DNA from 3 places in the Photobacterium sp. GB-72 genome. Region 2 is predicted to be linked to each of the others. Evidence: riboswitches for the same ligand, from Rfam matches in the RefSeq annotation. Region 2 holds a riboswitch; each other region holds the start of a gene.
What was found. A riboswitch is a leader RNA that binds a small molecule or an ion and turns the genes downstream of it on or off. The one in region 2 is predicted to bind thiamine pyrophosphate.
Positions count from the first base shown of each region.

Region 1: it holds a riboswitch for thiamine pyrophosphate, as region 2 does, so the genes downstream of both, thiD (bifunctional hydroxymethylpyrimidine kinase/phosphomethylpyrimidine kinase) here and thiC (phosphomethylpyrimidine synthase ThiC) in region 2, are expected to answer to the same signal.
Region 3: it holds a riboswitch for thiamine pyrophosphate, as region 2 does, so the genes downstream of both, thiB (thiamine ABC transporter substrate binding subunit) here and thiC (phosphomethylpyrimidine synthase ThiC) in region 2, are expected to answer to the same signal.

Region 1 covers NZ_PYNV01000001.1:123,709-131,078, reverse strand. The annotation lists gene pbpC (penicillin-binding protein 1C) at 1-1,349, shown strand, start outside; gene C9J40_RS00590 (M66 family metalloprotease) at 1,505-4,765, shown strand; gene thiD (bifunctional hydroxymethylpyrimidine kinase/phosphomethylpyrimidine kinase) at 4,850-5,692, opposite strand; TPP riboswitch at 5,792-5,892, opposite strand; gene C9J40_RS00580 (sigma-54-dependent Fis family transcriptional regulator) at 6,157-7,370, shown strand, end outside.
Region 2 covers NZ_PYNV01000018.1:88,193-95,562, forward strand. The annotation lists gene thiH (2-iminoacetate synthase ThiH) at 1-637, opposite strand, end outside; gene C9J40_RS17725 (thiazole synthase) at 647-1,411, opposite strand; gene thiS (sulfur carrier protein ThiS) at 1,413-1,625, opposite strand; gene C9J40_RS17735 (HesA/MoeB/ThiF family protein) at 1,626-2,411, opposite strand; gene thiE (thiamine phosphate synthase) at 2,401-3,618, opposite strand; gene thiC (phosphomethylpyrimidine synthase ThiC) at 3,618-5,537, opposite strand; TPP riboswitch at 5,656-5,753, opposite strand; gene C9J40_RS17750 (universal stress protein) at 5,878-6,300, opposite strand; gene crcB (fluoride efflux transporter CrcB) at 6,506-6,889, shown strand; tRNA gene C9J40_RS17760 (tRNA-Asp) at 7,106-7,182, opposite strand; rRNA gene rrf (5S ribosomal RNA) at 7,283-7,370, opposite strand, start outside.
Region 3 covers NZ_PYNV01000016.1:68,991-76,360, forward strand. The annotation lists gene leuC (3-isopropylmalate dehydratase large subunit) at 1-1,257, shown strand, start outside; gene leuD (3-isopropylmalate dehydratase small subunit) at 1,273-1,875, shown strand; gene C9J40_RS16695 (DUF547 domain-containing protein) at 2,016-2,798, shown strand; TPP riboswitch at 2,826-2,939, shown strand; gene thiB (thiamine ABC transporter substrate binding subunit) at 3,053-4,042, shown strand; gene thiP (thiamine/thiamine pyrophosphate ABC transporter permease ThiP) at 4,055-5,665, shown strand; gene thiQ (thiamine ABC transporter ATP-binding protein) at 5,652-6,386, shown strand; gene C9J40_RS16715 (PhoH family protein) at 6,468-7,370, opposite strand, start outside.

The DNA of each region.
Region 1 (7,370 bases), on a different contig from region 2:
GACTGCTAACGACGGTTTCTCAACGCTTACCAGCTAAAAACTCTGCGGCTATCGTTGTGGTTGATAATGCGTCTGCCAGTGTTATTGCCTATCAAGGCTCGGCGGATTTTAATGATGTTAGCCGATTTTCTTATGTTGATATGGTGCAAGCGGTTCGATCACCAGGTTCAACGTTAAAACCATTCATTTATGGTACGGCTCTTGATCTTGGGATCATTCATTCTCAAAGTTTACTCAGTGATATTCCGTCATCGTTTTCAGGCTATAAGCCACAAAACTTAAATGGCAAATTTCAAGGCGCAGTGAGTATGAGTGAAGCATTAAAGCAGTCACTGAACATTCCTTTAATACAAGTTTTTAATAAAGAAACACCAGAGGTTTTTGATCAAAAACTGCAACAAGCTGGGATTCAATTACAGCATAAAAAATCAAATTTAGCGGTGGGATTAGGCGGGACAGGAACCAATTTAATTACACTGGCAGCTATGTACCGAACACTGGCAACGAATGGGCAATATCAGCCTTTACAACTGCTACAAAATGCCAAATCCGTTGTGAGTAAACCGCTCCTTTCACCGGCTTCAAGTTGGATTATTTTTAAAACACTGAGTGAAATAAGCGCGCCAGATAGAGTCGTACCATCGATAAGACGTCAAATTGCTTGGAAAACAGGAACTAGCTATGGTTATCGTGATTTTTGGTCGATAGGCGTTAGTCCAGATTTTACAGTTGGCGTGTGGATAGGTCGTCCAGACTCTAGCCCTGTTGTGGGTTATTTAGGCGCGACACAAGCCGCACCTATTATGTTTGATGCCTTTGATCAGTTACCCCGCGATCAACACCAACGAATAAAACCTAAAGACGTTGTGACAAAGACCATTTGTTGGCCGAGTGGGCGTGATAAGCAAATTACGCCTCGTGCACAATGTGTTTCGCAAAGAAAAGCCTATACCGTAAGAGGAATTACGCCACCCACGTTGGAAACTGATGGGCGTTTTTTACGTCCAAGTTTGGATACGGCTCAAACAACGTGGCCGAAACTTCTAGCAAACTGGCAACGGCAACGAGGGGGGATTTCAACGCCTAAAGGGAAAGATGATTCACATAAGGATAACGGAAATGTTGCGCCGTATATCAAGCAAATAGTGACAGGGCAGCATTACTATAAAGATCAATTAGACGTATTACCGCTACAAACGCTAGATGAAAACGTAAAGGTTGATTGGTATGTAAATAACCAACCATTTACTGGTAATGAAATTAAATTAGTGGATTACTCGGGTAAGGTGCGTATCACTGCTTGTATTAATGGAGTATGTGATAAACGTGAAATTGTTGTTCATCCGTAATCGAAAGCGTCAAGAAAACAGTGTTTATCAAGTGGTGTTTTTGACGGTTTATCTAATAATAAATTATTACAAATCAAATAGATAAATTAATTCTAAATTGTATTGTTATTGTTTATATTTCGCCAAATACATATTATTAACATTGTGCGAAAATAATGAAAAAGAAGTATTTAGTCAGCCTATTGCCAGTATTGCTTATGGCGCAATATGGACAAGCAGAAACAATCGGATCCACAGTACCAGAAACACTTTATTTTAATAAAAAAGCGTTGCCATCAGACACTCAAGGCACACTGCAAGGTAGTGTTAGTGTTGCTCAAAGCGTGATCATGCAAACGAGCAATAAGATTGAAAATGATCGCCAACCACATCTTGTTTCTCTTCGTCGTACATTGGTGCTGTTTGAACCTCACGCAGATATGTTAGAGCAAGACGAAGTTGTCACTGTTACTGCTAAAAATAAACAAAACGACGTGGTTTATCACACGGTGATGCGTCAACCACAACAGTTGCCACAAGTGGCGGGTAAGCTTGACAAGTATGTTGAGATAACGAAGCCATCGCAGTTCTCTCTAACTATTACTAGCAATAGCGATCTTCATGACATCTCTGGCGAAGCGGGTACAACACATTTTAAAGCACTACTTGATCAGCACGATACAGTTTTAGTTAAAACTGGAGATGGTCATTGGGCGGGGCATTTTATTTTGCCTGATGATAAAAGCTTTAATAATAAGAAGATCACATTTATTTCAGATGCTGGCTACAACTCTCAAATTGAATATACACAAGGCAGAGATACGATCAGCCGTGGTAACCAATTTACCTATCAGAATATTGATGGTGTTTGGTATGGTGAGTCGGATATGGCAATCAGCCGAATTTCATATAGCGATAAAGCTTACTCTGCCGTACTTCCAGCAGAAGCCGTTAAACTGGGTTTACGCTTAACTTTCACCAGTGGAAATAAGAAAGAAGGGACGGTTTCAGATATTAAGATCGGTGCTAATACCAGTATGATCTTAAATGCAATCGATATTGGTTTATTAACAGAGCCAAGAGATCAATTTATCTTTATCGATGATCCAGAATTACACCGTCAGTATTTCCAAAGTCTTCAGATCAGTAAATTGATTGTTAACCCTTATGAATCAGTACATCTTAAAGAGATCATTTTGCCTGATGGTCGCTTACTTCAAGGTGTTGATCCTAGTGATGCAGACGGTTACGGCAGTGATTCACATTACCGTATTGCACGTGAACTGATCTCTTCAGGTATTAACAGTGCTAACTATGGTGTGAATTCATCAAAAGTACGTCCTGCAAGTCAGTGGAACATTGAAGCGCCATACCATGCAACGCAAGTGACTGTGAATAACTCAATTGGTAATTATACTGATGGTTTAATTGCACACGGTATGTTGGGCTCTTACGCAGGTGTAGCTTCTGTCGTGAGTTCAACGGGTAACGAATTTAGTCATGAAGTAGGTCACGAATTAGGAGTCGGTGCACATTATCCTGGTGGCTTTACGGGAGCAATTCACAAAAGTTCTACTGAAGTGAACTCTACATGGGGGTGGGATGTTTATAAAAATATCTTTATTCCTAATTTCACTAAAGGGGTGACGAATCAAGAGTCATGCTACGAAGGGGAATGTGTTGCACCTTTTGAAGGACACAGTTTTGGTTTTGGTACCATGTCTGGCGGTCAACCGCTTTACCCTAAATACAATGCATACACATTACATGCACCGTATGAGCTGAGTGTGTTTCAAGATTTCGTAGAAAATAAAGCGAATTTTGATCCAGAGTCCCCAACAGGTTATAGCAAGTGGGATCATGTAGAACAAGTGATGAAGCCATGGACGCATTCAGTGGTTGATGATTTAGCGATCTCTGTTGTTGTTAGTCCGAATGAAAGCTTAGGGCCTGATGAATTTGGTCCAGAAAGTCACAAGTTTTATGAGCTATTTGAAAAAAATGATCTTGTTTATGTCTTAGTGAAAAACCACGCATGGATTGGTAATGTTCACCTGCCAAGCGATATAGCGTTTGAAGGTAAAACAGCACTTGTTCAAGTGACATCGCTATGGAATACCAATATTCATTATAATGATCAAAGTTTTACATTAGAGCGTGACAAAAAATATGCGTTCACTTACGCCAATGGACAGTGGGTATTAGAAGAAAACTCAACACTGGGCGGTAATATTGATCTTATCCCATACAAGCAAGGCGTACAGGTAACAACCTTGGTAGGGTATTACGATCCACAGAAAACACTACCAAGCTACATCTACCCAGCTCTGCATGGTGCATACGGTAATGTTTACCTTGATAACTTCACGGCTTCAACATGTCAGTTGGATGTGTTGACGCAAAACGGTGGCACCAAAACGTTTAACCTGTATAACCGTCGTTTGCAAGATGGTCACATGAACCGTTTTCACATCAATATTGAAAGTGCACTGAAACCATACCGCGCAGAAGTTAGCTGTGGTGGTGAAGTATTAAATACAATGGATATAGTGCCGGCAAAAGCGTCGTTAAAAGCAAGTATTGTGACAACGGAGGCAGGAAAAGCACCCGTTATCACAGGTGTTGACGATATTGTTGTTGCACATGGTGATTTATTTGCGCCACTTGCAGGAGTAACAGCGACAGATGATTACGATGGTGATGTCACTGCCTCTATCGTGGTTGAAGGTACTGTTGATACCAATAAAGTGGGTCATTACACGCTAACTTACAAAGCTTATGACAGTGCTTTAAGTGAATCTGTTGTTGCGCGTAAAGTTGAAGTGTTTAGTGCAAAACCTGTGTTAGAAGGGATTAGCGATACGACTATTCAACTCGGTGATACCTTTGATGCAAAAACAGGTATTACCGCAAAAGATGCAGAAGATGGCGACATAACGGCCAATATTATTATCAAAGGTGAAGTCAATACGAGCCTAGCTGGTAACTACACTTTGAATTACCGTATTACTGACAGCGCACAACAAACCACAGAAGCGCAACGTGTTGTGACGGTTGAAGGTAGCGCAGTGTGCGAAAACACATGGAGTGCACAAAGTATTTATGTTGCAGGAGATGAAGTCAGCCACAACGGTGTGGTATGGCTAGCAGGTTGGTGGACAAAAGGTGAAGAGCCGGGAACAACGGGTGAGTGGGGTGTTTGGAAACAAATTGCAACCGAAGGTTGTACCTCAGTCAAACCAGAAGTGACGCCACCTGCGCCGGGAGAATATCCAACGTATCAAGCGGGCACAGTTTACCAACAAGGGGATATTGTTCGTGCTAGCGATGAGCAGTTATACCAATGTAAACCGTGGCCTAATTCAGGTTGGTGCTCAAGTGCTTCTTATGCCCCAGCAAGCAGTGCTTATTGGCAAGATGCTTGGACAAAACTGTAATCACATAATATTTACTATATAAATCAAAGCGGTGAGTTAAATCACCGCTTTTTTATATCATGTTGCGTGATGTTTCATGTCTTGTTAGCTATTTTGATCCTGTGTAAAAAAATGATTAACAGGACCATGACCACTACCGATATTGAGCTGATCAGCCGCTGAAATGGCAGAGGTAATATATTCTTTGCCACGTTGTGTTGCTTGTTCGATCGAATAACCTTGAGCAAGGTAAGAAGCAATAGCTGAAGAGAGGGTACAGCCAGTACCATGGGTATTGTGGGTATCAATACGTTTTGTTTTTAGCTCGATAATATCGTCACTTAATATTAATAAATCATTACTTTCTGAATCACTTTCTAGGTGCCCACCTTTAAGCAGTATGGCTTTTGTTTGTATGTCACGCAGTTTGCTGACTAATCCCAACATATCCGTATGATTGTGTGGGATCTCGCTGTTTGTCAGCGCAGCGGCTTCAGTTAAATTAGGCGTGATGAGATCAGCTAATGGAAGTAGTTTTTGCTTTAATGTACTAATGGCTGACTGTTGTAATAATAAGTCACCACTGGTGGCAACCATAACGGGATCAATCACAAGATAGCGTGGCTTGTACTCTTTTATTTTGTTCGCAACCAGCGTGATGATGTCACTATCGGCAAGCATGCCTATTTTAACGGCCTGAATGTTGAGATCGGTAAAAACAGCATCTAACTGTTGTTCTATCATCACAAGAGGAATAGGAAGAATACCACTAACACCTTGGGTGTTTTGCGCCGTAATTGCAGTGATCACCGAACAAGCATAGCCACCAGTTGCTGAAATAGCTTTGATATCGGCTTGAATACCCGCGCCACCACTACTGTCAGAGCCAGCAATAGTTAAAACGATAGGCGTTGTAACATGGGATGTATTATTGGTGTGTGATGACATAACAGATTCCTAATTACGCGTTAGGAACCGGTGCCAAGTCTGAAAGGATCGGTTGATGTGAAGTGATGAGATCCAGTGATAACTTGGCTAAACAATACGGATATTGTTTATTTAGTTCCCTCCGCCAGTGTTAACTGGTTCAGGTTCAACGGGTCCCACTTAAATTGTGATCTCAGCGTAATGCCCCCCGACTAACTCTCAAATCCTAATAGATAAACGTTTTGTTGTCACGTACTTATAAAATAAGGGGTTACATCAGCATTCATGTTAGATAAAAACCAAAGATGTAATGGTCAGGTGAAATAATCATTCCCCGACAAAGAACCCGAGCAATAAAAACAATATTAGTTTCATTGACATATTATGTATTATGCAACTGCTCGGTTAAGACACTGTAGATTACCTCACACCTTTACCGCATCAGATTGATTAAAATAAACAAAACTAAAATCACGGACGTTAAAATGGCAACTCTGCTTAGCTGGCTTGGTAGAACAGATTTAGATCAAATGAAGCTAGATAAACCAGCTTCCATTGCAACCCTCGCTCTTAGAGGGCCGATGCTTGATAGTGTCGTTATTCTTGCGAGTACATGGGATGACGAATGGTTTGACTACAAGGACTGGTTAAAAAGAAAGTTAGCATGTGCTGGGCGTTCTAAAACATCAGTAGAGATAAAACGTGTCAGATTAACTTCACCGATTGATTATTTATCAATAACGAAAGTCATGCAAAAGCAATTGAGTGACGTTTCCTCAGATGCGACTCAGGTGTATATCAATCTGACATCAGGTACCCCAGCCATGACTGTTGTATCAGTGCTGCTGGGCAAGGGTAATGCTAAATGTCAGTTCGTTCAAACATCGCCACAAGGGGAAATCAATAATGTCGATATCCCGGTAGATTTTGCCTCTGAGTATGCGAAATCTTCATCTACTGCGATTTCACAACTGGTCTCTAAACACCCCAAAAATGAAGGTGCTTTTAGCTCAATAACCGCCAACTCCGCAGTAATGCAAGAAACCGTCAAAAAAGCGCAACGTTTAGCGTATTCGGATCTACCAGCATTATTATTAGGTGAAAGCGGAACGGGTAAAGAGGTACTTGCAAAGTCTATTCATCAAGCCAGCCTCCGACAGCAAAAGCCATTTAAAGCCGTCAACTGCGGTGCGCTACCTGAAAACCTCGTCGATTCAATTTTATTTGGTCACAGAAAGGGAGCCTTCACGGGAGCTGAGCGTGATCATGAAGGACTGTTTGAGCAAGCAAACGGCGGCACACTGTTTTTAGATGAAGTCGGTGAGCTTCCTTTAGTGGTGCAAGTCAAACTATTACGAGCGTTACAACAACAAGAGATCACGCGTGTGGGTGATACCGTTACCCGCACCATCGATGTACGGATAATCGCAGCGACGCATCGTGATTTATTTCGTATGGTGTCTGATGAAACGTTTCGTGAAGATTTATTTTATCGCCTCGCTGTTGGCGTTATCACATTACCGCCATTAAGGCAGCGCGCTGAAGATATTCCCGACATCATTACCACGTTCATGGCAGACATCAATCAACAGATGGAAAAGCATCCGCTGTTTGAAAGTAAAAACATTTCCGATGCTGCAATAAATTTTACCGTTTCACATCACTGGCCGGGTAATATTCGTGAGCTTTGGAATACGTT
Region 2 (7,370 bases):
TTGCTAACCGATCTGGTGTCGCTAAGCGGTATTCAAAATTGGTTTTATTGCCTCGTAAATGATGCTTCGCATAGGTTGGCGCATTATAAGTTTCTTGATACACCATCACCGCATCTAAACCAAGTTGTCTCAGCTCTTGATACTCATCTTGCTCTAGTGGCTGTACTTCCATTGCCAAATAACTGAAGTGCTGTTTGATTTGAGGGATCGCATCACGAAAGTAATTCATACCAACTTTGGTTTGATGCTCGCCAGTGACCAGTAACACACTATCAAAATTTAGCGCTTTTATTGCCTCACACTCTCGCTCTATTTCTTGTTCACCCAAGGTACGACGCTTAATGCGATTTTCCATCGAAAAACCACAATAGGTACACGCATTGGCACACAGATTCGAAAGGTATAACGGCACATAAAAACTCATGGTATGACCAAACCGCTGACGTGTTAGCATCGCAGAGAGTTGTGCCATTTGCTCTAAGTAAGGTTCAGCCGCAGGGGAGATTAAGGCTTTGAAATCCTCTAGATCCAGCGTTGATTTTCCTAAAGCACGCTCAACATCGGTAGCCGTTTTAGTATAAATCGACAAACGGATATCATCCCAATCCATTTGTTGCCAAACATCCACAAAGCTCATATTGGCTCCTTAATCGTTAAGAAATGCCGTTAATGGACTTGATGCAATTGCATGGTTCACCTTACCTGCAAGACCCGCTTCATAGGCCATACGACCACTTTCCACGGCCAATTTAAATGCACGCCCCATTGCAATCGGATCACTTGCCGCTGCGATGGCAGTATTGACCAATACCGCATCAGCCCCCATTTCCATCGCTTCTGCGGCATGAGAAGGTGCCCCAATGCCCGCATCCACCACCACAGGTACTTGCGCCTGATCGATAATAATGCGAAGAAAATCGCGAGAAGCGACCCCTTTATTCGAGCCAATCGGCGCACCTAATGGCATCACGGCAGCGCAACCCACATCTTCTAATCGCTTACAAAGCACAGGATCGGCATGACAGTAAGGCAGTACAACAAACCCTTCTTTTACCAACTGCTCTGCCGCTTTTAGCGTTTCAATCGGATCAGGCATGAGGTATTTTGGATCAGGGTGAATTTCTAATTTTAGCCAATTCGTCCCCAATGCTTCTCGGGCTAACTGCGCAGCAAAGATCGCTTCTTTGGCATTTTTCGCCCCTGACGTATTAGGCAGTAAATTCACTCCAGCTTGGATCAGTGGCGCTAAGATATCGTCATCACGCTCAGCGATATTGACCCGCTTTAGTGCCATAGTCACGAGCTCAGATCCTGTTGCTAAAATCGATTCTGCCATGACATCACGATTGGCGTATTTACCTGTTCCGGTAAACAGTCTCGATGTGAATGTTTTATCTGCAATAGTCAACATATTAACCTCCAGCTATCGCTTGAAATAACGCGATCTGATCGCCATCAGCAATGACGGTTGTCGACCACTCACTGGCTCCAACAATGCGCTGATTTATCGCGACCGCAGTACCTTGTATGGGTAAATCTAACTGCTTAACAAATTGATGAACGGTTTGCTCAGCCTCGCAAGACATAGATTCATCGTTCAACCAGATAGTTATCATGGTAGCCATTTACACAACCTCTCTTTGATCTTGCTGACCACACACAGGGCAACCAGAATCAGCATCGATTGATACCTGCTGCCATTTTCCTGTTAAGCCATTAAATTGCTGCAGCAAACCAAACCCAACTTCACCAACACCTGCGATAGCTTTGATCGCATTAAGCGCTTGTAACGTTCCAATAGTGCCAACAACAGGCCCCATCACGCCGTTACTACGACAATTTTTATCTTGTGGTGACGCTTCAGTACTAAATGGAAACACACATTGATAACACGGTGAGGCCTGCCTGAAATCAAACGCCAGTAACTGTCCTTGCCAACCTATCGACGCACCGGCAATCAGTGGTGTTTGATGCTGATAACAAGCTTGATTGACCGCATAACGGGTAGCCCAGTTGTCACTGCAATCAAGTACAATATCGGCCTGTTGTACTTCCATTACGAGTTGAAAACCTGCAAGCTTAGCTTTTACTGCACGCGTTCGTACCAATGGGTTCAATGCTAAAAGCTGATCACAGGCTGCTTGCGCTTTATTGAGTGACACATCGGTTTCTCGATAAATCACCTGACGCTGCAAGTTCGAACTCTCAACCTCATCATCATCAGCAATCACCAGTAACCCAACACCCGCAGCCGCTAAATACATCGCTGCCGCTGAGCCTAAACCTCCCGCACCGACGATCAATACCTTGGCATTGTTAAGTGCAAGTTGCCCCTGCTCTCCCATCTCTTCCAGCATGATTTGTCGGTTATATCGAATAAAAGCAGTATCAGAGAGTCTGTCAGTTGTCATCCTTAACCTCCCGCTCAGATAAGCATTGATTGAGTTGTTCGACGGCAATCGCAGGCTCACTTGACTGGGTGATCGCGCGTACCACCGCAACACTACTTACCCCTGTTTTCCAAACGACGGGCACACGAGATAAATCAATCCCCCCAATTGCCACTGTTGGAAACGTATTGCCAATCAATTGTTGATACAGCTTTAAGCGGTGAACGCCTTGCGGTAATGACGGCATTTGCTTGGTTGTGGTTGGGTAAATATGACCAAGGGCGATATAACTGGGATTAAATGCCATCGCACGTAATATCTCGTAATACCCATGGGTTGAGATCCCTAAGCGAAGATTCGCTTGTTGAATGGCATTGAGATCAGCGACTGCTAAATCTTCTTGTCCCAAATGCACCCCAAAAGCACCATGCTCAATAGCCAGTTGCCAATAGTCATTAATAAAGACCTGCGCATTTGCCTGCAGACCTAACGCAATAGCATGAGCAACATCTTGGTTCAAACCTTGTGCATTCGGATCTTTGATCCGCAGCTGAGTGGTTTTCACATCCAATTCAAGTAACTGCTTAACCCATTGGACGGAATCCACTACCGGATATAACTTCAGTTTATCACTATCAACAGCAGCAAAAGCTTCAACTGGCTGACATTCGAATTGCCAACCAATATCTGACAGCTTTGAAAAATTAGCACAAACGATGTCAGGGAAAGCCTCACGCTCAGTTGGCCAAATGCCCATCTGCGTTGACTGGGCATACGCCCTTGCCAGCACTAGAGCATCTTCTAAGGGGTAATCAAGCGCGAGTGCCACCAATAACATCGCTCTCTGTTGAGTCGCATTACCAAGCTCAACACTGAAACAACCACGAACGTCACCATCATGATGCCAAAGATCAAGATAACCACCCTTGACAGGTAAACCACATACCACAACGTTAGATCGTTTCAGTATTTGCGCTTTGATCAGCGAAAGATCTACCTCAGAAGATACCCATTGATCTTGAAATACATAATCAATTAGCTGAGTGGAGCAGGCTTGTTCAAAGCCCACTCGTTTAACGCAAGAGGGCGTCGATACCTCTATCCACTCTTGGCTTGATGGTATTAACGTGACTTGCTCACCTAACTGATACTCTGCAGCAGAGGCTAATAATGGCTCAATATGCATCACCAGAGACGATAAGACCTTTGGTAAGCTTAAGGTGCTCATTAGCTTTCCTCTTTAGCTAGGTGATATAACTCACTACCTTTAGATCGAAACTCTTGTGCTTTTTGCTGCATGCCTTCAAGTGGATCATCTAATAGCTTGATCGCGATTTCTGAGTCTTCTAACCCCTTAGCGTAATCTCGTACTTCTTGAGAGATCTTCATTGAACAGAATTTAGGGCCACACATTGAACAGAAATGGGCAACTTTGCCTGACTCTTGAGGGAGAGTTTCATCGTGATAGGCACGCGCCGTTTCAGGGTCAAGACCGAGATTAAATTGATCTTCCCAACGGAATTCAAAACGCGCTTTAGATAAGGCATTATCGCGCACTTGTGCACCAGGGTGGCCTTTTGCTAAATCAGCAGCATGGGCACAGAGTTTATAAGTGATAAGACCGACTTTTACATCGTCTTTATTAGGCAAGCCTAAGTGTTCTTTGGGTGTCACATAACAAAGCATTGCACAGCCATACCAGCCAATCATCGCCGCACCAATACCCGATGTAATATGATCATAACCCGGTGCGATGTCTGTCGTCAGTGGGCCTAAGGTATAGAATGGCGCTTCATGACAATGCTCTAGCTGCTCTTCCATGTTTTCTTTAATCATGTGCATGGGTACGTGACCGGGGCCTTCAATCATGACCTGCACATCGTATTCCCATGCAATTTTAGTTAACTCACCTAATGTGCGTAGTTCACTAAACTGGGCTTCATCATTGGCATCGGCTACAGAGCCTGGACGCAAACCATCGCCCAGTGATAGTGAAATATCGTATTGCGCACAGATCTCACAAATCTCACGGAAGTGCTGATAGAGGAAGCTTTCTTTATGGTGTGCCAAACACCACTTCGCCATGATAGAGCCGCCACGCGATACAATACCGGTTACACGTTTCGCCGTCATAGGTACATAACGAAGCAGTACGCCAGCATGGATAGTGAAGTAATCCACCCCTTGCTCAGCTTGCTCTAGTAATGTGTCACGGAACACTTCCCAGTTAAGGTTCTCAGCCACACCATTTACTTTTTCAAGTGCTTGGTACATAGGTACAGTACCAATCGGAACAGGGCTATTACGGATGATCCATTCACGCGTTTCGTGAATATTTCGACCAGTTGATAAATCCATTACCGTATCGCCACCCCAACGGGTCGACCAGACAAGTTTTTCAACTTCTTCTTCAATCGATGAACTCACCGCTGAGTTACCAATATTGGCATTCACTTTAACAAGGAAATTACGGCCAATGATCATTGGCTCAGTTTCAGGATGGTTAATGTTGGCAGGAATAATTGCTCGGCCTTCAGCCACTTCTTTACGCACAAACTCAGGCGTAATTTCTTTTGGTAAATTAGCACCAAAGCTCACACCTGGATGTTGTTGGTTTAATACTTCATCACGGTATTTCGCACGACCCATATTTTCACGGATCGCGATATATTCCATCTCAGGCGTAATAATACCTTGGCGCGCATAATGTAATTGCGTCACACAACGCCCAGCTTTTGCACAACGAATACGCGCACGTTCCGCAAAACGTAAATCATCAAGCGTCTTATCATCTAAACGTTCATTGGCATACTCAGAGCTTAACCCTTCTAGTAATTCAGTATCGTCACGCTCTGCGATCCATTGCTCACGCACTAACGGCAAGCCATTATAGATATCGATGTTTTTTTCAGGATCAGTGTAAAAACCAGAAGTGTCGTAAACGCGAATAGGCTCGTTAGGCTCAAAGATAGGATTATCTTTACCGCCACCAACCAAGCTATCAGCTAAAGTGATTTCACGCATAGGAACAAGCACATCAGGACGGCTACCTTGAACATACACTTTCTGTGAGTTCGGGTATGGTTGTGCTGTTAATGATTCAATAAATTGTTTCGCTTCCAGTCTCGCTTGCTTGCGATTCGACATAGCAGTTTCCTTGATTTTTCAATGTAGGGGAAAATGCTTGGCGGATGGGCGTAAACAAGAGGTGTGTACCTAAGTACAGCTATGCAGATGCATACAGTGATCCCTTAAGATATGTAGCAGAAGACATTCTCTCGTTCCCTTCGCAGGTATTAGCCTGATCAGGTTCAACGGATCCCGCAATGCGGTCTCAGCCATATGGCACTCCGACAAGTAGCAATGAGTATAAAGAAGCCGTTATAGTGCAACAACCTTTATACTGAGAAAAATAATAAAAAGTGACAAACAACAAAAAGCCGTGCATCAACACGGCTTATTATTACATTGCATATTTTAATCGTTGTTACTGTGAAATTAATACATCACAACCTAGGTGATTAGCCAAAGAATCACTTAAATCACCAAACAAGTGAAAAGTCGATTTATGGTAACCGGTGATCACTAGGCTAGCATTCAGTTCTTTTGCTAAAGCCTCTATATGCTTTGAAACATCGCCATCTGCAGTATGTATCGCTTTAACTTTATGAGAAGAAGCTGTAATTAAATCAGATAACTCTTTCATGCGTTTTTTTGCAATCGCATCATGCTCTTCTTGTAGCTCAACTTCCACATCAATAAAACTTACGTTTCCGATCCCTGGCTCAACATAAGCAACATGTAAATCAGCGTGATTTTGCTCAGCGATAACGCCAGCTTTCACCATCAATTTATGCGCATTTTTATCTTCAGGATTAACCGCTAATAACACTGTTTGGTAAAGCGACATACCTAGCCTCCTTGAGCTAAGGCTCATAGTAAATTCATTATTTATGATTATGATGCTATAAATATAGCTATACAACTAAGTATTACGCTGACTATTTAATATTAACTTAAATCAATGATTGCATTTTTGGAGAGTTCTCACTTTTCTCGCTAGCGATTATCATGAGCGCTTTCTATCATTACCTAAAAATATAAACGAGATCCCAATGAGCCAATATTTATTACTAGGATTCATCGCGCTTGGTGGTGCATTCGGCGCCTGCTCAAGATACCTCATTTCTGAGCTATGCGTAATGCTATTTGGCCGTGGCTTCCCATACGGTACTTTAACCGTAAACGTGCTGGGCTCCTTGATCATGGGGCTATTGATGTCAGCACTTAATCAAGGAATGATTGAAGCTGCACCATGGCGACCTATTATCGGTTTAGGCTTCCTAGGCGCACTAACAACATTCTCCACGTTCTCAATGGACAATGTTGTCTTGATGCAACAAGGTGAATTTTTCAAAGCAGGCTTAAACATTTTACTTAACGTTATTGTCAGCATTGCTGCTTGTTATGTTGGCTACCAGCTTATGATGAAAAGTTAATAGATAACCGATAAAAAACCGCCTGCATGGCGGTTTTTTTATATCTAAATTAAACGAGTCATCACTTTATGCTAATGAAGAAGAACAACAAGTAATTCATTATTCTATTTAGATTAAAATTCTAAGTAACGCTATATATTTCTTAGCTATGTTTATGGCACTTATCTTCAGACGAAAAAAAACCTGAATCTTTCGATTCAGGTTTTTTTAATAAAGTGGCGGAGCGGACGGGACTCGAACCCGCGACCCCCGGCGTGACAGGCCGGTATTCTAACCAACTGAACTACCGCTCCACACGGAGATAAAACTTTCGTTTTATCCGATATCCGTAGTTCAAAACGAATATCTTAACTTTTTGTCTTCACTTTTTGTAAAAGTGAAAACGAATTAGAAGCCTGGCGATGTCCTACTCTCACATGGGGAGACCCCACACTACCATCGGCGCTATTACGTTTCACTACTGAGTTCGGCATGGGATCAG
Region 3 (7,370 bases), on a different contig from region 2:
CAAGTATCAAAAACATTCGCCACGATGGATCACAACGTTTCTACCCAAACTAAAGATATCAATGCATCGGGGGAAATGGCACGTATTCAAATGGAAACACTGGCAAAAAACTGTGAAGAGTTTGGTGTCACCCTGTATGACTTAAACCACAAATATCAAGGCATTGTACACGTCATGGGGCCTGAGCTGGGTATTACTCTGCCGGGTATGACCATTGTTTGTGGTGACTCACACACCGCGACTCACGGTGCCTTTGGCGCACTGGCTTTCGGTATTGGTACCTCGGAAGTAGAACATGTCTTAGCCACCCAAACCTTAAAACAATCTCGTGCGAAAACCATGAAGATTGAAGTTAAAGGTAAAGTAGCTGAAGGCATTACAGCAAAAGACATCGTCCTTGCCATCATTGGTAAAACAACCGCAGCTGGCGGTACTGGCTATGTGGTTGAGTTCTGTGGCGAAGCAATCACAGACCTTACAATGGAAGGTCGTATGACCGTTTGTAATATGGCGATTGAACTAGGCGCTAAAGCAGGTTTAATTGCACCGGATCAAACGACCTTTGATTATATTAAAGATCGTGAATTTGCCCCGAAAGGCGCAGACTTTGATGCCGCAGTAGAATACTGGACATCATTGAAATCCGATCCAAACGCCGAGTTTGATGCCGTTGTAACGCTCGATGCTAAAGACATAAAGCCGCAAGTGACATGGGGAACAAACCCAGGTCAAGTGATTGCCGTTGATGAGCCAATCCCTGCCCCTGAAAGCTTTAACGATCCCGTTGAAAAAGCCTCTGCAGAAAAAGCATTAGCTTACATGGGACTAGAAGCTGGCAAAGCCCTGTCTGATTTTGCCGTTGATAAAGTCTTTATTGGTTCATGCACTAACTCACGTATTGAAGATATGCGCGCAGCAGCAGCCATTGCCAAAGGGCGTAAAGTTGCCGCTAACGTACAAGCTTTAGTCGTTCCTGGCTCAGAGCAAGTGAAAGCACAAGCTGAAAAAGAAGGGCTTGATAAAATCTTCATTGAAGCAGGCTTCGAATGGCGACTACCCGGTTGTTCAATGTGTCTGGCAATGAATAACGATCGCTTAGGTCCCGGTGAGCGTTGTGCGTCAACCAGTAACCGTAACTTTGAAGGCCGTCAAGGTCGTGATGGGCGTACTCATCTAGTTAGCCCAGCCATGGCAGCAGCAGCGGCATGTGCCGGACATTTTGTTGATATTCGCCAACTAGATGCCGCATCGGTGTAACAAAAGGATTTGAACATGACAGGTTTTAAACAACACACAGGTTTAGTTGTACCGCTAGATACGGCAAATATTGATACCGATGCGATTATTCCAAAACAGTTTTTGCAGAAAGTAACTCGAACTGGATTTGGTAAGCACCTTTTCCATGATTGGCGTTTTCTAGATGATGCAGGCGAGCAGGCAAACCCTGACTTTATTATGAACGCCCCTCGCTACCAAGGCGCGAGTATTTTACTGGCGCGTGAAAACTTTGGTTGTGGCTCTTCTCGTGAACATGCACCGTGGGCGCTTGCTGATTACGGTATCCAAGTTATGATTGCGCCAAGCTTTGCCGATATTTTCTATGGTAACTCGATCAATAACCAAATGGTGCCCGTACGTCTCTCTGAGCAAGACGTTGACACTTTATTTAAGTATGTCGATGAAAATGAAGGCGCACAGATCACGGTTGATCTTGAAAAAATGATCGTCAGTGCGGATGGTAAAGAGTACACCTTTGAAATTGATGAATTCCGTCGTCACTGCCTATTAAATGGCTTAGACAATATCGGTTTGACACTGCAACACGAAGATAAAATTACAGACTTTGAAAACCGTATTCCTCGCTTCTTAGCGTAATCGTACATCATCTGAAATCGGACGCCCTGTTTAATATAAACAGGGCGTTTTTATTTAAAATATCAAAAAGATAATGAAATTAGCCAATACTTATTACGGTCTTAATCAATATTGTTACTTATTATATTAATAGGAAAAATATGCGTATTGTTATTGCCACTTGGCTGCTGTTATTCACTCTGCCGATCTTTGCTGCGCCAAAATCCGAACTCTGGTCATATTGGCAACCTCATGATCCTAAAAACACAAACAAGATCAGTCATCAAGATTGGCAGCAACTACTCGATAAATATCTTGTCATTCAACCGGATCAAACCTTATTTCGTTATAACCAAGTATCAAGTGCAGATAAACAAAAGCTAGCAACTTATATTAAGCGACTCAGTGCCCAAAATCCTCACCGTTATAATCGTGATGTTCAATTTGCCTATTGGGTTAATTTATATAACGCCCTAACCGTTCAATTAATTATTGATAATTACCCTGTAAAATCAATCACTAAATTGGGAGGTTTATTTAGCTTTGGACCATGGGATCAAACCATTATTACCATTAATAATAAAAAGCTAACTTTAAACGATATTGAACATCGGATCTTACGCCCTATCTGGCAAGATCCTAGGATCCACTACGCAGTCAACTGTGCCAGTCTTGGTTGTCCTGATTTACTGCCTAAAGCGTTTAATAGCGATCGATTAGACTCCCAGTTAGATCAAGCTGCAACACGTTTTATTAATAGTGAAAAAGCAATAAAAATAACAAAAAATGGCATCACACTGTCATCTATCTATGATTGGTATCAAACTGATTTTGGATCGTTAACTGAGTTACAACAACACCTTAATCATTATCGTATTACGCCTAACCTACAATTCACTCAGATCCATTACATCTATAATTGGCAACTTAATCAGAAGCTATAACTTCGATACAGTTGCAGGTACAATAGTTTGTTCTCATTGGGGAGCCATTTGGCTGAGATTGTTAGGCATACGTGCTTTATAGCAGGACCCATTGAACCTGAACCAGGTAATGCTGGCGTAGGAATTGAGATGCTCGAACATGCTTTCGAGCTCGCTGACCATTGCATGATGCAACAGCACTCAAACCTGTGCCGCTCTCTCTTTCAATTTTTGTCCCAAGGATGCAGGACATCTCGGAGCGCATAGTGAAAAAAATAAACACTCTTCTTCCCCTAATCTCTCTGTCATTAGTTGCAAGCTCAGCTTTCGCCTCAGACAATACTCTTAATGTTTATACCTACAGCTCCTTTGCTTCCGACTGGGGTCCTGGTCCTGTAGTAAAGAAAGCGTTTGAAAAACAATGTAATGGTTGTACGGTCAATTTTGTTTCTTTAGAAGATGGCGTATCGATTTTAAATCGCGTTCGTCTTGAAGGGAAAAACAGTAAAGCAGATGTGTTATTAGGGCTAGATAACAACCTAATGACAGAAGCGAAAAATACCGGCCTATTAGCAAAAAGTGATGTTGATACCAGTAAGCTCACGCTTCCTAAAGGTTGGAGTGATGATACTTTCATCCCTTATGATTACGGCTATTTTGCCTTTGTGTATGACAGCGATAAACTGAAAAACCCACCAGCGAGTTTAGATGCTCTGATCAAAGATCAAAATATCAGCGTTATCTATCAAGATCCTCGTACTTCAACCCCTGGCCAAGGTCTAATGTTATGGATCAAATCGGTCTACGGTGATAAAGCCCCTGAAATGTGGCAGCAACTAGCGAAACACACCGTGACCGTCACTAAGGGTTGGTCTGAAGCCTATAACATGTTCTTAAAAGGCGAATCAGATATGGTGCTTTCATACACCACATCACCAGCTTATCACATCATTGCTGAAGACAAGCACCAGTACAAAGCGGCTAACTTTAAAGAAGGCCATTATATGCAAGTTGAAGTGGCAGCGAAGATGAAAAATAGCCCACATCCAAAACTTGCCGATCAATTTATGCAATTTATTGTAAGTGATGCTTTTCAGTCACAAATTGCTACCCACAACTGGATGTATCCAGTAACAAAGCAAAGCCTACCGAAAGGTTTTGATGAACTCACCGTACCAAGCAAAGCACTTGAATTTAGTGCCGACGAAGTGGCAACACATCGCAAAGCCTGGATCCGAGAGTGGCAGCAAGCCCTCACTCAGTAATGGTTTAAGACTTTGAACAAACGCATTACCTTATTGCCCGGCATTATCAGTGCCGGGCTGATCACTCTTGTTGTTGTTGCCGCGCTCACCGCCTTAATCAGCCAAGCTAACGACTGGCAACTATCAACACTATGGCATGATCCTTATCTGCGACATGTAACAGGATTTAGCTTCTATCAAGCCATCTTGTCGACTCTATTTAGCATCATCCCAGCGATTCCGATTGCTTATGCACTCTCACGACGGCAGTTTGTAGGAAAAGCTCTGCTATTACGTTTATTTGCGATGACGCTCGTGATGCCCGTATTGGTTGCTGTTTTTGGGTTATTATCGATTTATGGCAAAAGTGGATTGATCAGCCATAACCTAGAAATACTAGGCTTACCGCCATTAAACATTTACGGTTTAAGCGGGATTTTACTGGCTCACGTATTTTTAAACCTGCCACTGACCGTGCGTTTTCTACTGCAAAGTCTCGATGGTATCCCCGCAGAGCAACATCAGCTTGCAGCGCATTTAGGTATTACTGGCTGGAGTAAATTTCGCTTAATTGCATGGCCTCGACTACGCCAACAACTGCCGCATATCGCGGGTTTAGTCTTTATGTTGTGCTTTACCAGCTTTGCCGTGATCATGTCGCTTGGCGGTGGCCCTAAATCAACCACTATCGAGCTCGCCATTTATCAAGCGTTGCGTTATGACTTTGATTTAGCGACAGGGGCTATTTTAGCCTTATGGCAAATGCTACTTTGCTGCTCATTAGTACTTTTTACCCAACGTTTTGCTAAACCGCTTTCCACCCTCAACGGCTCTATCAGCAAAAATGTAGTGAATTATAACGATACATGGCGCGCTAAATGTTGGGATGTATTCTGGATCATTTGTGCGTTAATGTTTGTTATACCACCGATCATAGCCGTCTTTGTATCGGGTATTAACCATCAATTATTTAATATCTTAGAACAAAAGCAGTTATGGTCAGCAATCACTAACTCACTCCATATCGCACTATTTTCCTGCTTATTAGCATTTTGTCTTGGCGTCATGATCCTCATCACGAGTCGTAGCTTACGCTTAGCACGTAAAAAACTGGCTGCTGACGGGATTGAAATGATCGGCACAGTGATTTTAGTGACACCTGGGTTAGTGTTAAGTACTGGTATTTTTCTTTTACTGCGCCAATATACTGATGCTTACAGTGCTGCGTTTTGGGTTGTGGTCTGTGTTAATGCCCTAATGGCACTGCCCTATGTAATCAAAACATTAAGTCAACCAATGCTCCACCTCGCGCAGCAATATAATCCGTTATGTCGCAGTTTAGGGATGACGCATCTATCGCGATTACGTTTGGTTGAGTGGCGTGCATTACGTGCCCCTATTGCCCAAGCTCTCGCTATTAGCTTTGTCTTATCACTGGGGGATTTAGGTGCGATTGCATTATTTGGCAGTCAAGACTTTCAAACGCTGCCATTGTATTTATTTGAACTCATGGGCAGTTACCGAATGGATGCCGCTGCTGTTGCTGCACTGGTTTTACTGTTACTCAGCTTAGGTTTATTTAGTGCCGTCGAGTATCTTGTTGTTACTCGCCATCGCCAAGGAGCTCATCATGCTAAACATTAATCAACTCAACTATACCTACTTACCTCAACACAAAAATGAGGTTGCGATGGCGTTGAGCTTTGATGTTCAGCTTGAGCAGGGAGATATCGCTGCACTCATTGGCCCAAGTGGCGCAGGTAAAAGTACCTTATTCGCACTCATTGCTGGCTTTCTCGTCCCTGATAGCGGTGAGATCACCGTTAATAGCCAATCTATCTGTCAGCTAGAGCCTGCGCAACGTCCACTCTCGATGTTATTTCAAGAGCACAATTTATTTCCTCACCTCAGTGTATTTGAAAACATTGCGTTAGGTATCAACCCAAACCTTAAACTTACCGCAGAGCAAAAACAGCGAGTGACTAATTCAGCGAAACAAGTGGGGATTGATACCTATCTTGAGCGTTTACCTGAGCAGCTTTCTGGCGGGCAACGTCAGCGAGTAGCATTAGCGCGATGTTTATTACGAGAGCGCCCTTTGCTACTGCTTGATGAACCATTTTCGGCCCTTGACCCTTCACTGCGTACGGAGATGTTAAACCTCGTTAAGCAATTAGCCACAACGCGTAATATGACGGTATTGATGATCACTCATAGTCCTGAAGATGCCGAAAAAATTGCCAATAAATGTATTTTTATTAATGAAGGTACTATCAAAGCGGTAGGAGAAACCTGTGATGTTTTATCTAATCCCGTATTACCTGAGCTTAAAAACTATCTCGGTTTAACCCTACCAGAAACATAACCGAAGAATGCAATAAGTAACAATATAAACAAAAAAGCGAGCACCCAATGTGCTCGCTTTTCTTATTCTTCTTGCTAGTGATTAAAGATTTTCTTCGGCAAATTCCGCTAGACGGCTTCGAACCACCCCGTTGAGATAAATATTGGCGCTACCTTCAAAGTTTTTAAAGCGCTCAACAATATAGGTTAATCCCGAGGTCACTGGGGATAGATAGTTGGAATCAATTTGAGCAAGGTTACCCGAACACACAATTTTTGTGCCTTCACCACATCGGGTAATAATGGTTTTAATTTGTGACGCTGTTAAGTTTTGACACTCATCGAGTAAAACAAAGGCATTTTGAATAGAACGCCCACGCATAAAGTTAATCGATTTAAATTGAATATTGGCTTTATCAAAAATGTACTTCATTGAGCCATCAGTACAAACATCATGCTTATGAAGTGCTTCCATAGTATCGGTAACCGCTGCCAGCCATGGCATCATTTTTTCTTCTTCGGTACCCGGTAGGAAACCAATCGACTCAGCGATTTCGGGTGTATTACGAGTGACAATAATTTTGTCATACATCCCTTTTTCAATGACCTGCTCAAGTGCTGCAGCCATTGCTAAAATGGTTTTACCACAGCCAGCAGGACCCGTTAAGATCACTAAATCAATCCGAGGATCAAGCATTGCATCTAGCGCCATCCCTTGATAAATATTTTTAGGATTAACGCCCCAAGCTTGTCGATGCATTAGTCGCTCTTGGCTAATGTCTTTAATGGTGACACTTTCATCATCAATACTTTGAATTCTAGCAGCAAAATCATTGCCTTCATCCAGTAGATATTGATTAACAAAGGGAGTTTCAAATAAGTTTTTAGGTAAGGTATGTAAGGTTGAACGACCTCTATTTTCCGACTGACACTCAGCAACATTTTCCCAAAAATCGCCATGATAGCGATGAAAGCCTTTGGTTAATAATGCGACATCATCAATCAA